One region of the Sulfitobacter sp. GN1-4 genome, then DNA from elsewhere that is predicted to be linked to it. Evidence: riboswitches for the same ligand, from Rfam matches in the RefSeq annotation. Region 1 holds a riboswitch; the other holds the start of a gene.

Region 1 (7,502 bases):
CGTGAACCCCCGCGCGGCAATCTCGCGCATGAGCGCGTCGATGGGGGCGGTATCAGCGGCGGTGAGGTAGCTGCGGTAGAAGGTGACCGCGATCAGCGGTGCACCTTCGGGGGCGGTGTGATCAAAGGGGCAGCGGGTGACGATGCCTGCGTCCGGGGCGTAATAGCCTGCGGTGGGCACGGTTTTGGTTCCGGTCACCGGCCCGGCGTAGAAACCAGCGGCCAGCGCAAGCTGTGCCAGAGCCGCCTGCGCGGCAACCGCGCCGCCGGTATCGCACAGGTGTGACAGGCGGCGCAGGGTTGAGACAGGCAGCGTGGAATGCGCGTCCAATGCCGGGTCTTCGCGCCCGTCTGCGGGCAGGACGGCCAGGGCGATGTCATGCCGCCGGGCGAAATCCTGCACCTGCATGATGCCGTAGGGCCAATAGTTTTCACCGCCGATGAGGCGGATCAGGATGCCCTTGGCCCCGGTCAGCGTTTGTTCGACGTAGTTGTCCACGCTGGCCGGGTGGCGCAGCGCGGTGAGGTTGCACAGGCGCAAGGTGGGCAGCTTGCCCTCGGGCCCGCCGCCCCGATGCCAGCCTTTCGCGAAAGCGCCCAGGTCACTGTCGGAGAACGAAAGCACCACCAGATCCGCGGGCGTTTGCCCGGGATCATAGGGGGTTTCGGTATCCTCTAACCCGTGGCTGTCGCGAAAGACGACGTGCATGGCTACGCGCCCAGAACCGCGCGGATGGCACCTGGGTTGATGTGATCATGCTCTGCAATCACCACCAGATGGCCTTGGCGTGCATCTGCGCCCCAGGGGCGGTCGTATTGATGGCGCACACGGGCCCCCACAGCCTGGACCAGCAAGCGCATGGGTTTGCCGGTGATGGCGACATAGCCTTTGACCCGCAGGATGTGCTGTTCCTTGGCCAGCTTTTCGATGGCGGCCACCAGGGTGGCGGGATCATCCATTTCGGGCATAGGCACGACGATGGTTTCAAAGTCGTCATGTTCATGATCGTGGTGGCCATCGTGGTGCGACGGGCGCGCGGCAAGATCGTCTTCGGCCTTGGCGTTCAGGCCCAGGACCACGTTGGGGTCAATGATGCCTTCGCTCATCGACAGGATCGGCACCTTGCGGGGGCTTTCCTCTTCGATGATCTGGCGGGCCTTGCCCAGACCGGCATCACCGGCCAGATCGGCTTTGGACATCAGGATGATGTCCGCGCAAGAGATTTGATCCTCAAAGACCTCAGCCAGGGGCGTTTCGTGATCCAGGCTTTCATCCGCCAGACGCTGTTCCTGCACCGCATGTTCATCAGCGGCAAAGCGGCCATCGGCCACCGCTTCGGCATCGGCCAGGGCGATCACACCGTCCACAGTGATCTTGGAGCGGATGGCGGGCCAGTCAAAGGCCTTGAGCAAAGGTTTCGGCAGCGCCAGGCCTGAGGTTTCGATCAGGATGTGATCAGGCTTGGTCGGCAGTTCCATCAATGCCTCAATCGTGGGGATAAAATCATCAGCCACGGTGCAGCAGATGCAGCCGTTGGCCAGCTCCACAATGTTTTCCTCTGGGCAGTCTTCAATCGCGCAGGATTTCAAGATCTCACCGTCCACGCCGACAGTGCCAAATTCATTGACGAGCACAGCAAGTTTGCGTCCGCCCGCGTTTGTCATCAGATGGCGGATAAGGGTGGTTTTACCAGAGCCCAGAAAACCGGTGATCACGGTGACGGGGATTTTGGACAGGTCGTTCATTCGGCGGCCTCCTGCGGCAGAGTGAAAGGGGGGATGCGCGCAAGGCTGCGCTTGCGGAATTGTTCGGGGCGTTCGCGCCAGGGCACCAGGCCATCTGGCGTGGCAGCATAGGCGGCCGCACCGGCGAGGATATCTGGCGCGTCGCTGAGCTCCATCCGGCCATAGACATAGCTCCACTTGCCCGGCTCAGAGAGTGCGACAGCGGGGCCTTGCGAGCAGGCGGAAAGGCATTTGACGCCGAGGATTTGCACATCCTCTGGCGCGTCCTGGGCCGTGATGGCCTGGTGCAGCAGGGTGCCGGGGCGGTCATCGCCTTCGGGGATGTCTTGGCCTGCGCGGCAGGTCAGGCAGACGTAAAGGGTGGCTGTCATGGAAAGATCCATTTGCTGTTGCTGGGAGGAGGAAAACCGATGCAGTGGCACCGGTCAAAGGCGCTTAGATGCACCCAAACGCCAGACAACAGCGCAAAGAAACGCCGATCCGCGAGAGTGTTTTCATATCGTACTCCTAACCGTCACACCCGACGGTATTTCTGTTTCACTGCGTTTGGCAGGTCTCCTGGCTTACGGGTCATGGCCTATTCCCGCCTTCCCTGTCCCGGGGCATTGCCAAGGACAAGTGGCTAGATGGGGTAGGCTCACCGCATACAGTCGCGGGGGCGGCTTCAGCTTGGGGCAAATTTGCCTTTACTGAATTCCCTCTTAGGTCCCTGTCGGACAGGCCAACACAGCAGGACACCAAACGGGCAGAATGTCGCATTTTGGCTGCTGCACCACAAGGCGGATTTACGACATGTTACGCAGGCAAAACGGGCACTTTGCGCAGAAAAGTCACGATAAAGTGCGGGCGATGCGTCGGGTTGGGCTGTACGTTGGGCGAATCTGCCTTTTGCACAAGGCCTAAAGCCCCATGTCCCGCACCACCCTCGCGATCCTCTATTCCCTGCTGGCGATCTGCCTGTTTGACGCAATGGCGCTGATTATCAAACACCTATCGGTCGCCTATTCGGCGGCGGAACTGTCAGCTTATCGCAACCTTGTGGGGTTGGTGCCTGCCGGTTTGGTGCTGTGGGGGTCAGCGGAATGGCACCGCAACGGGCGACAGGTGCAGGTGCGCCAATGGCGGCTGGCGATATCGCGGGGGTTGATCCTGACGGTGGCGCAGCTGACTTTCTACATGTCTTTGGGTCTGATGAGTTTTGCGACAGCCTCAACCATCACCTATGCCAACGCGCTTTTCCTGGTGGCGCTGGCTGTGCCGCTGCTGGGCGAGCGTGTGGGAGCGGTGCGTTGGGGGGCGGTGCTGATCGGCTTTGTGGGCGTGGTGCTGGTGATGGGGCCCGGGCGCGATACGTTTTCGGCCGCTGCTTTGTTGCCGCTGACGGCGGCGTTTTGTTATGCGCTGGTGGGGGTGACGGCACGGATGATGGATGACGCGGTGCCCACGGCGCTGATCAACCTCTATTCCTCGGGCATCGCTTGTATTGGGGCCTTTGTGCTGGCCTATGCCGTGGACGGCTTTTCCCCGCTACGCGCCTGGAGCGATCTGGGGTGGATTGCCGCGATGGGCTGCTTTGGGGGTTGTGCGGTGTTGTTGCTGATTTCAGCCTACCGCATGGCCGATCAGAGCGATTTGGCCCCGTTCAGCTATTTTGGCATCCCGATTGCCTTTGCTCTGGGCTGGCTTTTTTCGGAGAGGCCCCTTGGGCCGAGCTTTTTCCCGGCGCGCTTTTGATCATTGCAGGAGGGCTGGTGATCATCTGGCGGGAACGACGGATGAAGCGGGTGTGAGGGCCCACGCCACCGGTGCGGGGGTGGTGAGGGTGGAAGTAAGTTGTATTGGAAAGATGAAGCGCGGGGGTGCGCTTTGGTTCAGGCCGGGCGTCGGGGTGTGAGGGTGGTGGTGCGGTTGGGCTAGACCACCACGGCTTCGGCGCGTTGGGCGCCCACGCCGAAGACGCGTTTGTAGCGGTCAATCTCTGAGGTCGGGCCCATGGCCTTGTTGGGGTTGTCTGACAGTTTGACTGTGGGGCGGCCATTGGCCTCAACCGCCTTGCAGACCAGAGAGAAGGGGGACAGCGCGTCATCCGGCACCAGATGGCGGAAGTCATTGGTAAGCAGCGTGCCCCAGCCGAAAGAGACGTTGACCTTATCCGCAAACTGGGCGTGCAGGGCGCGGATTTTATCGACGTCGAGGCCATCGCTGAAGATGACGCGCTTTTGGGTCGGATCCTCGCCCCGGTCGCGCCACCAGTTGAGCGCGATGTTGGCGGCGGTGGCGGGATCACCGCTGTCGATGCGGATGCCGGTCCAACCGGCGAGCCAGTCCGGTGCGTTATCCAGGAACCCTTGCGTGCCGTAGGTATCGGGCAGAATGATGCGCAGGTTGCCATCGTGTTCTTCGTGCCAGTCTGAGAGCACATCATAGGGGGCTTGCGCCAGAGCTGCGTCGTCTTGCGCCAGCGCGGCATAGACCATGGGCAACTCATGGGCGTTGGTGCCGATGGCCTCGACCTCACGGCTCATGGCGATTTTGCAGTTGGAGGTGCCGGTGAAATTGGCCCCCAGCCCTTCGGACATGGCCTGGACGCACCAATCCTGCCAGAGGTAGGAGTGCCGCCGCCGGGTGCCAAAATCCGCGATCGACAGATTGGGGATGTCGCGCAGCGCTTCGATCTTTTCCCACACACGGGTCATGGCGCGGGCATAAAGCACTTGCAGTTCAAACTTGCCCATACGGTTCAGGACAGACCGGCCGCGCAGTTCCATCAGCACAGCGAGGGCGGGGATTTCCCACAGCATGACCTCGTGCCATTTGCCCTCAAAGGTAAGCTCGTACTGATCGCCTTTGCGCTCCAGGTGGTAGGGCGGAAGTTTGAGGCCCTCAAACCATTCCATGAAATCGGAGCGGAACATCTGGCGTTTGCCGTAGAAGGTGTTGCCGCGCAGCCAGGTGGATTCGCCCCTGCTGAGCGAGAGTGAGCGGATGTGATCGAGTTGTTCGCGCAGCTCACCTTCATCGATAAGATCAGCCAGCGGCACATGTTTGGAGCGGTTGATCAGCGAGAAGGTGACTGTAGTGTCCGGTTTGTTGCGAAAGATCGACTGACACATCAGGAGTTTGTAGAAATCCGTGTCGATGAGCGACCGCACGATGGGGTCGATCTTCCATTTGTGGTTCCAGACGCGGGTGGCGATGTCGACCATGGTATGGTCCTCCTGTGGGCATGTCTTTTTGACCCAAGTTTGGGGCTGGAACAAGCACTTGCGGGCAGGGGGCGCATGCTTTGAAGCATGCGAGGCGGAAAATGCGTATTTTCCGACGTGCGTTAGGTGAAGGTGACGCCTGCCGCTGCCATGCCTTCTTTCGCCGCAGCCAATGACCCATCGAGGTCAATCGCGCGGCAAAGGTCCGTGCGGACGGTCACGTCAAAGCCCAGCTTAGCGGCATCCACTGCTGAGAAATTCACGCAGAAATCCAGCGCCAGGCCGACCATCGTCAGCTTTTGGATGCCGCGGGTGCGCAGGTAGCCCTCTAACCCCGTGGGGGTTTTGTGGTCGTTTTCGAAGAAAGCCGAGTAGCTATCGATGGCGGGGTTGTAGCCTTTGCGGAGGATCAAATCAGCACGGTCTTGGGCCAGACTGGCATGGAATTGCGCGCCGAGGCTGCCTTGGATGCAGTGATCGGGCCAGAGCACTTGGGGCCCGTAGGGCATTTGGATCACCTCATAAGCTGCCTTACCGTCATGGGAGGAGGCAAAGGAGGAATGGCCCGCCGGGTGCCAGTCTTGGGTCAGGATCACCGCATCGGCATCGGCCATCAGCGCGTTGATGCCCGCCACAATCTCATCCCCGCCGGGCACGGCGAGCGCCCCGCCGGGGCAGAAGTCATTTTGGACGTCGATGACGATGAGGGCCTGCATGTTGCGTTCCTTTCAAGGCGGCTATGCGCTGGTTTTACCCCCTCCCCTCTTGCGTAACAGACCCTATGAGGCGTATTTGCCCGGCCATGTATACCATTGCCGCCCTTTATCACTTTACCCGGTTTGAAGATCCTGCCGCCCTGAAGCCTGCGCTGTTGGCGCTGTGCCTGGCTTCTGAGGTCAAAGGCACGCTGCTGTTGGCACGCGAGGGGGTGAACGGCACGATTGCGGGGCCAAGGGCCGGGATTGAGGCGGTGCTGGCGCATCTGCGCACCCTGCCCGGCTGTGCCGATCTGGAGTGGAAAGAGGCCACGTCTGAGACCCCACCCTTTCCGCGCATGAAGGTGCGCCTGAAAAAAGAGATCGTGACCATGGGCCAGCCGGATGTCGATCCGGCGGCGAAGGTTGGCCATTACGTGGCCCCAGAAGACTGGAATGCGCTTATTCAAAGCCCGGATGTGGCGGTGATCGACACGCGCAACGATTATGAGGTGGCGATTGGCACCTTTGAGGGCGCGATTGACCCGCAGACCAAGAGCTTTGGTGAGTTTCCCGCCTGGTGGGAGGCCAACAAAGACCGCTTTCACAACAAGAAGATCGCGATGTTCTGCACCGGCGGTATCCGCTGTGAGAAATCCACCAACTACTTGCTGGGGCAAGGGGTTGAGGATGTCTATCACCTCAAAGGGGGTATTTTGAAATACCTCGAAGAGGTGCCGCAGGAAGAAAGCACCTGGGACGGGGAGTGTTTCGTTTTTGATGCGCGGGTCAGCGTGGGGCACGGGTTGGAGGAAGGGCCGCATGTGCTGTGTCATGGCTGCCGTCAGCCGATCCTGCCCGAAGACATGGAGCGCGCGGAATATGAGCATGGGGTGAGCTGTCACCACTGCTTTGATCAGACCTCAGACTGGGACAAGAGCCGCTTTCGCGAGCGTCAAAAGCAGATCAAGCTGGCCGAGGGGCGGGCGAAGCTGCCTTAGCCGGGCCACCTGGTGTGCGGCGCGGTTTGCTGCGCGCCAGAAGCCAGACCATGATCGCAATGTTCAGCCCGTTCCACAGGATGCCGTTGATAAAGGCCCATTGGTAGCTGCCGGTGATGTCGTAGATCTGACCAGAGAGCCAGCCGCCCAGCGCCATGCCCATGATGGTGGCCATCAGGACAAATCCGACACGGGCGCCGGCCTCTTTTGCTGGCATATATTCGCGGACGATCAGGGCGTAGCTGGGCACGATGCCGCCTTGGCTCAGGCCAAAGACAAGGCTGACGATGTAGAGTGAGACCAGCCCGCCTGCTGGCAGATAGAGAAAGAGCGCCAGGCATTGCAGGACAGAGCCAATCAGCAATGTGCGCACCCCGCCCAACTTGTCGGCCACAAGGCCCGAGACAATCCGCGAGCCGACGCCGCCCAAAAGCATCAGCGCCAGCATTTCTGCCCCGACCGCGGGGCCAAAGCCCATGTCCACGCAGAGCGCCACGATATGGACCTGGGGCATGGACATCGCCACGCAGCAACCGATGCCCGCCAGACCCAGCAGATACGCCAGGGCGCGCGGGCTGAGGCCCGAGGATTTGGCGTTGATATGTGAGACCTGTTGGGCCGATGCCTTAGTCTCTTCGCTGACTTGGCGGCGCAGGAACAGAGCCAACGGCACCACGCCTACCGCCGTGACAACCGCCATGACCGTATAGGCGGCGCGCCAGCCATTGGTTTCCAGAATATCGGCCAGCAGGATGGGCCAGATCGCGCCGGACAGGTAGTTGCCGCTGGCCACCAGCGCCACAGCAATGCCCCGGCGGCGGACAAACCAGTGTGAGATATCCGCAATCAAAGGGC
Region 2 (7,502 bases), 820 kb from region 1:
TTTGCAGGAAGACTTGGAGGATAATCACGCGCGACTGATGCAGCTCAGCCTTGCGGCAGTCCGGCCAAAACATGCGCCAGTCGGGAAACATCCAACGGCTTGACCAGCACTGCATCCACACCCGCCTCAACAAGACGCGCATGCTCACCCTCCATCGCAGAAGCGGTTAGACCAATGACGGGCTGTGTGCACCCTTCAGCACGCAAGCGGCGCACTACCTCGTCTCCCATCAACTCGGGCAAATGGAGGTCGAGCAAGATCACGTCATGGGTTGATTGCAGGGCATGTTGCAGCCCTTCCGGGCCGGTTGCGGCCTCTGCCATTCCGGCACCAAGTTTTTCCAGCTGCGCTTTGATGATTGTGCGGACGATGTCGTTGTCTTCGATCAGCAACAAACGTTTTCCGGCAAAATCATACGGTGCTGGCTCAACTTGGGCACCACCTTTGTCGTCTGAAGACACCAGCTCAAACACCATCACAAACGTGGCACCACCGTCGACATTCGTCTCCACAGTCAGGGCACCGTTGAAGTAGGTTTGCAAGAAATCGCGACACACATGCAGGCCCAAGCCCAACCCCTCACTTACGCTGGGGCCGCGCTGGAACGGGTCAAAGATGGCGTCATGCGCGCCCTCTGCGATGCCAATGCCATCGTCCTGAAACCGCACCTCAAAACGCATTGGATCAGTGCCAAGGCCTTGCCCTGTGATATTGAGAGCGCTGCCCTGGCTGTGCAGGATGGAATTGCGCACCAGGTTCAGCACAACCTGGCGCAGGATTTGCGTGTTGAACCGCATGACCTGGTCGAAGGCCGCGGGCAGATCCAGCTGGATCTGCATCTGCTTTCTTTCTGCAAGGATGCGCTGGCTCTCAACTGCTTGCTGCAGGACCGACCGGGGCGAGGATTTGGCAGGGGTGCCACGCAACATCAGGTCTGGCTTGGCCAGCGCCCGCATGTCATCAATGACTGATACCAGATGGCGCGCGCTTTGTCGGGCGACGTCAAGGTTTTCGGATCGCCGCATATATCCGGGTTCTTCCAACATCATCGTCAACGAGCTGGCGGGCGTCCTAATCTCGTGCCCAAGCACGGAAAACAGCATTTGCTGGCGGGCCAAGGCGTCTTGCAGCTGTTTGTTCACGGACGCGATTTTATCAGCCGCCTGTTCGGCTTCGGTCTTTAACACGCCGATGCGCACCCACATGCGTCCGGGCACATAGGACGCGACGGGCGCGATGATCAGCGGCACCAGGAATGAGATCACCATGCCTTGTGAATCCAGATCGGGATAGAGGATTATCGCCGTGATCAGCATCGAGGCTGCAACCGAACCGAAGGTAATACAGCCCACCCAAATCCAGAGCTTCTTTTGGTCTTCGGGTGACATGGGGTTGGCGGCTCAGACTTTGGCGTCGGCGCAGAGGCAGATCTGCGCCGCAGTTTTGGGGCATATGGCTAGGGACCAAGTATCTTAGGGGGGCAAAGTGCATTCAAGCGAAAAGCGCCCCGATTTACAAAGCCGACGCTCAAATCAATCTGCCTGCGCCATTCCGTGCCTAGGCCTATTTATCCGGCTCCCATCCTGGCCGCGCGAAAAGGCGCATCATGGCTTCGCGAAATCCTTTCGCGCCTTTCAGGTCGCGCCACAGTTGCGGCAGTTCAGAGAACCAGACGTGGATGGGGTTTTGACTGTCAAAATCACGCTTTAACCCGTAACGCGGCGTTTCTTCTTCGACCTGAAATGACCCGAACATACGGTCCCAGATGATCAGGATACCGGCATAGTTTTTGTCCAGGTATTTATCATCTGCCCCGTGATGCACCCGGTGATGCGAGGGTGTATTCAGCACCGCCTCCAACGGGCCCAGTTTGCCAATCGTTTCGGTGTGCAGCCAGGTTTGATAGGCCAGCACAACAATCTGACCAAAGAACACCATTTCGGGCGCAAACCCCATCAAGACCATGGGAATATGGATGATCATCGCCCAGACCCCTTCAAAGGGGCCAAACCGGACGGCCGTTACGATGTTATAATCCCGCGATGAATGATGGACGGCGTGTTGCGTCCACAAGATGCGGACCTCATGGGCGATGCGGTGTTCCCAGTAATAGACGAAATCCGCGATCAGCAGCGCCAAAACAACGCTCCACCAGGTGATCGGGATCGACCAGGTCACAACGGTTTCGGCCAAGACATAATAGACCGCATAGGCACCCGTCATCACCAGCACCTCAAACGCGATGCTTGGGATCTGGGTTGAGGCGCTGGCCACCATCTCCATCAGCTTGCGGCGCTTTAGGGTGCCTTTGAACCAGGCCTCAAGCAGTTCGATCACCAAGATCGCAGCACCGATGATAAAAAACGCATCGTCGATGCGCGTGGCAAGATCGTTGAGCACATCAACAGTCATGCGGACACTCCTTTGATGAAAGTGCGCCAGGCCATATCAGCGGCCTGACGGGTTGTGGCTTCTTCTGCGCGGACCATGCTCCAGCCGGCGTAGATCAGGTTTTCATAGACTTCCACGATCCACCTGGTTGGCAAATCGGCGGCAAACCCGCCTTCGGCGCGGGCCGCTTCGATGGCCTCGTACAGCTCTTGCTGGTCGGCCTCATATCTGGCTGTCAGATCAGGGGCCGCATCAAAATCCTCATGCGCCAGAAACCACTGGCGGGTGGCCAGTGGGATGACAGCCTGCAACGTCAGGCGCAGCCCTTCGGTGTGGGAAGCCGCCTCAGCGGTGGCGTCTGCGACGGCCCTATCAAGTTCATCCATGGCGGCCTTGGCCAGCGCCAGGATCAGATCCTGCCGGGAGCTGAAGTGGCGATGAAGTGTAGCCCGCCCCACCCCCGCACGCGCGGCAACATCCGCGAGGGATGCGGCAGGGTCTTCGTTAAGCACAAGGAAAGCTGCGTCTATGATCGCAGATCGTGTGGAATTATTTTGTCTCATATGAGACATCTATGTCTCATTGCTCGACACTTCAAGCCTCCAATGACTGCTGCGTCCTCCCCTGAACGGGTGGCTGGTTTCGAATTGTGTATTGACCGGCATCTGAATCTCAGCCATCGCTAGGGTGATGGTTCGCTCAGTTCAGCTGGGTGATGAAAAGGGAATGCGGTGAGGTCGCCATTTGGCACCAAATCCGCAACTGCCCCCGCAACTGTGAGCGGAGAGCAATGCCATAGACCACTGGCCCGAGGGCTGGGAAGGATGGCTGCGCATCGACCCGCAAGTCAGGAGACCTGCCGTCGCAACGTAACCAACCCAGGGCGGGGTGTCCTGGAAGGAGGCTTTGATGGCGCGTTTCAGACGTGTTAACACAACAGGTTCCTTCTATCCGCCCTTGGCAACAAGCGGAGCGGATGATGGAAGGCAAAGCTGATCACTTTCTGCTGATTTGTTCGCGCTGCCAAAACGGCGACGCCACCCGTTCTATGCGTAAAGCCCTCAAGCGGGCTTTGCCCGACGGGTTTGCCATTCGCGCCGTCCCTTGCATGGCCGGATGCGACCGACCCGCAACCGTTGGCTTTCAAGGCAGAGGCAAAGCGCAATACCTTTTGGGGATATCACAACGCAAGGTGATATCGACGCGCTGATCACCTTTGCCCGGCAATACCAAAGCAGCAATGACGGCTGGACAAACGCCACGGATCGCCCCGCCGCCCTGTTTGACAAAACCCTGTCGCGGCTGCCCGCGCTGGACCGGGAGGTGCCCGGATGACAGCCCCTAGTTTTCTGAGTGTGAGGGAAGTGGCATACAGCGCGCAGAACGGTGATGCCTTGCTGCATGATACGTCCTTTGAGCTGGAAGAGGGCGCGATCCTTGCCATCGCTGGTCCAAATGGGGCGGGAAAATCGACGCTGCTGAACCTGTTGTGCGGTGCAACGGCACTGACCTTGGGTGACGTATTTGTCGATGGGCGCAGCTTGCGACAGATGTCTGCGGTCGAACGCGCCCGTATGATTTCGGTTGTGGGCCAACAAGAACAACCAGACGGGCGGCTGACGCTGCGGGACTATGTTTCACTCGGTCAGATCCCCATCTACGCTGATCGCTCAGCTGCGGCGCATGAGGCTGAGCTGGCGCGCATCCTGGACCGGACAAGCCTGACCCACCTGGCCCATCAACGCATGGCGGTGCTGTCTGGCGGTGAACGCCAGCGTGCGCATATCGCGCGGGCCTTGGCGCAAAATCCCAAGCTGTTATTCCTGGACGAGCCAACAAACCATCTGGATCCCGACGCCAAGGGCCGCATGCTGTCGCTTGTCTCTGATCTGGAGATCACGGTTGTCATGATCGTGCATGACCTCGTGCTGATTCCCGAATTTGCGACCCACGTCGCCCTGATCAAGTCAGGGGCGCTGACGGGGTTTGGCAAAGTCGCTGACGTGCTCACCTCTCAGACTGTGCGCGACACATTCGCAGTTGAATACCTCAGCTTCGAGCATCAAGGCCGGATTGTCCCCGCACTCGACATCCGGCGTAACCCTGCCTTCACATGATAAGGAGTGAAATCAAATGAAACCCATCTGGCTGGCGGTCATGGCTGCCGCTGTGGCAAGCAGTGCCGCCGCACACGAAGTCACCGTCGACAATTGCGGAGAGCCTTTGGTCTTTGAAAGCCAGCCTGAACGGCTGGTCGTTCATGATATGAACATGACGGATATGGCTTTTGCCTTGGGACTTCAGGACAAGATCGTGGGCCTGACGGGCATCACCGGTTGGTACAAGACCAGCCCCGAATTTGACACCCTGCGCGGCGACATCCCTGAGCTTGCGCCGAAATACCCCACCGTGGAAAACCTGGTTGCTGCTGACCCGGATCTCTTTTTTGCGGGCTGGTATTACGGCATGAAGCCCGGTGGTGACGTGACACCAGACACGCTGGCCCCCTTTGGCATCAAAACGATGATCTTGACGGAAAGCTGTGTGCACCTCGACAAAGACCGCCCCGAGGCCAGCATGGATCTGCTGTTTAATGACGTGCTGCGTCTGGGTCAGGTGATGCATGTCGAAGACAAGGCGCAAGCGCTGGTCAGCGGTTGGAAAGAGCAGCTGAGCGCGATTGAGGCCCAGACCGCCGAATTGGAAAAGCCACGTGTGTTTTTGCTGGATGGCCCGGCGGATGCCCCGTTCACTGCCGGTAAATTCGCCATTCCAGATGCGATGATTGCCGCGGCGGGCGGCATGAACGTCACCCATGACATGGACACCAGCTGGGGCCGCACATCCTGGGAAACAGTCGCCGCAGCCAACCCGGAATTCCTGGTGCTTCTGGACTATCAAACCGGCAACGGCGCGGCAGATACGTTCAAGTTTCTCCAAGAACATCCGGTCATGTCCCAAACCGACGCGGTCAAAAACGAACGCTGGATCGGGCTGCGCTATGAAGAGCTGACACCTGGGCCTGCCAATATCGAAGCCATCTCAAAGATGGCGGGGGCGATGCACCCCAGCTTGAACTGATATGGGGCGATTGGCCTTGATACAAATCGCAGGGGCGGCGGTCTTGGCCGCCCTTGTGCTTTTGTCGACGGCCTATGGCACAACCTCTATCCCTGCCGGGGATGTGATTGAGGCGGTCTTGATCGGGTCCGGGTTCTCGGACGCTGAGATGTCGCCGCTGCACCGCATTGTCTATGATCTGCGCTTGCCACGCGCGCTTTTTGCAGCACTGATTGGCGCCGGGCTTGGCGTTGTTGGGGTGGTTTTGCAAACCACCACGCGCAACGATTTGGCGGATCCCTTTTTGTTTGGCCTATCCTCAGGCGCCGCAGCGGGGGCGGTGTTTGTCATCACGGTTACGGGTGACATCCTGGGCTTCTGGACCCTGCCTATCGCGGCCTTTAGCGGCGGTTTGATCGCCTCTGGCATTGTGCTTGGCCTGGTGCACAGCCTGCGCACCAGCGCACCAGAAAAACTGATCCTGGCAGGCCTGGCGGTGTCGTTCCTTTTTGCCGCCATCACCAATTATCTGATCTTTGCAGGCGACAGCCGTGCCGCACATTCGGTGATTTTCTGGATGTTGGGCGGGCTGGGCCTGGCCCGGTGGGAAATGATGCCGCTGGTCTCAGCGGGTCTGCTGCTGATCCTGGCTTATGCGCTTTACCGCAGCCGGTGGCTTGACGCGCTTTTAACCGGAGATCTGACCGCCTCAACCCTTGGCGTGCCGGTGCAGCGTCTACGGTTTGCGATGTTCTTTACTGCGGCCCTTGCGACGGCTGTGTTCGTGTCAGTGGCTGGGGTGATTGGGTTTGTCGGCCTGATGGTCCCCCATATCGCACGGGGCATCGCCGGACCGCTTCACCGTCATCTTATCCCGACAGCAGCGCTGGTGGGGGCCGCCCTTTTGACCGGGTCTGATATTGCCAGCAGGCTTTTGCTGGCCCCACAAGAACTGCCGGTCGGCATTGTGACCACCTCTATCGGATCGGTTTTCGTGTTCCTGTTGCTCTATAAAACAGCCAACGCACGCAAATAGACTTGGATCCACCGCAGCCTAGCCCGCGCCATGCTCAAGCCAAGCCCGATCTGCGGGCGCAAGATAGCTGTCCATCGCTGCATAATAGGCCGCAAGCTCATCATCGGTCAGTTGGCCCTGCCATTTCCCGGTGCCCCCGCTTTGAAAGAAACCACTGTCTGATTTGAAAAACCCTTGCCCGCCGCCGGGGGCGTACCTTGATGCATTGCTTTTCATATGCTCGAAACTGGCCACGCTGATCAGTTCCTCCAACACGTCCGCGCGCACGTCAGTGTCCAAAAGCGCATCCAGCTTGCGAAAGGTCCCGGCCAGATCGCGCATCATATCGGCATAGTGAAACAGCGTTACGTTTGGCCGATCTGCCAAAGCCTTGGCGGCGTGAAAGTGCCGGATGATATGCGCCAGCGGCATCAGATCCATATCAAACCCCTCTGCCCCACCATCCAGAAACCGCCGAAACGCGACCCTGGTGTCGTCCTCTTCTGGATACCAATGCGCGAACCAGGGCATGGGGATGTTCTGGGCGTGGTTGCGGAAAGAGAAATGCGCATCCAGCGGATGGCGAAACACGCAGATGTAGTGGGCTTCCTCGTGCAGCGGCAACCCGTCCATCGGAGTATGACTTTTCATTGATCGGCGGTGGGTCATCTGCGCCAAATGCGCGGCCACCCCATCAACCTCACGCAGACGGATGTCGACCCAAGGCATTTTCACCGTCAACTCTGTTTCCACCTCCGGATCACCGGACAGCAGCAGGGCCACGATGGTCTGCATCCACGTCGTGCCGCATTTGGGCGGCGTGACAACCATCACATCATCTGGCCGGATCTTCACCCGGTCCCAGCGGCGGTTATCGGTGAGTGGACCCAGATAGAGCTTGCGATCTTTCATGCATCAAACCTCCTGCAGCGGCGTGATCAGCAAAAGCGGACGCGGCGCAGAAGGCAAGCGTTAAGGAAATCAAGCTAGGGTTGGGCAAACTCAGGTGACGTCATCCCGATCTGTGCTAAGGCCG

Evidence for each region. A riboswitch is a leader RNA that binds a small molecule or an ion and turns the genes downstream of it on or off. The one in region 1 is predicted to bind cobalamin.
Region 2: linked by a shared signal. The riboswitch ahead of ACZ1HM_RS05940 (DUF1636 family protein) and the one ahead of ACZ1HM_RS02040 (DUF1636 family protein) in region 1 are both predicted to bind cobalamin.

What each region holds. Positions count from the first base shown of each region.
Region 1 covers NZ_JBVFUQ010000003.1:286,276-293,777, reverse strand. Annotated here, with positions in the region: gene cobN (cobaltochelatase subunit CobN) at 1-708, opposite strand, end outside; gene cobW (cobalamin biosynthesis protein CobW) at 711-1,745, opposite strand; gene ACZ1HM_RS02040 (DUF1636 family protein) at 1,742-2,116, opposite strand; cobalamin riboswitch at 2,277-2,502, opposite strand; gene ACZ1HM_RS02035 (DMT family transporter) at 2,655-3,479, shown strand; gene pncB (nicotinate phosphoribosyltransferase) at 3,659-4,951, opposite strand; gene pncA (bifunctional nicotinamidase/pyrazinamidase) at 5,074-5,667, opposite strand; gene trhO (oxygen-dependent tRNA uridine(34) hydroxylase TrhO) at 5,754-6,647, shown strand; gene ACZ1HM_RS02015 (MFS transporter) at 6,613-7,502, opposite strand, start outside.
Region 2 covers NZ_JBVFUQ010000003.1:1,104,467-1,111,968, reverse strand. Annotated here, with positions in the region: gene ACZ1HM_RS05955 (hybrid sensor histidine kinase/response regulator) at 45-1,388, opposite strand; gene ACZ1HM_RS05950 (sterol desaturase family protein) at 1,564-2,412, opposite strand; gene ACZ1HM_RS05945 (TetR/AcrR family transcriptional regulator) at 2,409-2,954, opposite strand; cobalamin riboswitch at 3,066-3,269, shown strand; gene ACZ1HM_RS05940 (DUF1636 family protein) at 3,508-3,726, shown strand; gene ACZ1HM_RS05935 (ABC transporter ATP-binding protein) at 3,756-4,508, shown strand; gene ACZ1HM_RS05930 (ABC transporter substrate-binding protein) at 4,525-5,472, shown strand; gene ACZ1HM_RS05925 (FecCD family ABC transporter permease) at 5,489-6,487, shown strand; gene ACZ1HM_RS05920 (sulfotransferase domain-containing protein) at 6,506-7,378, opposite strand; gene ACZ1HM_RS05915 (alpha-hydroxy acid oxidase) at 7,453-7,502, opposite strand, start outside.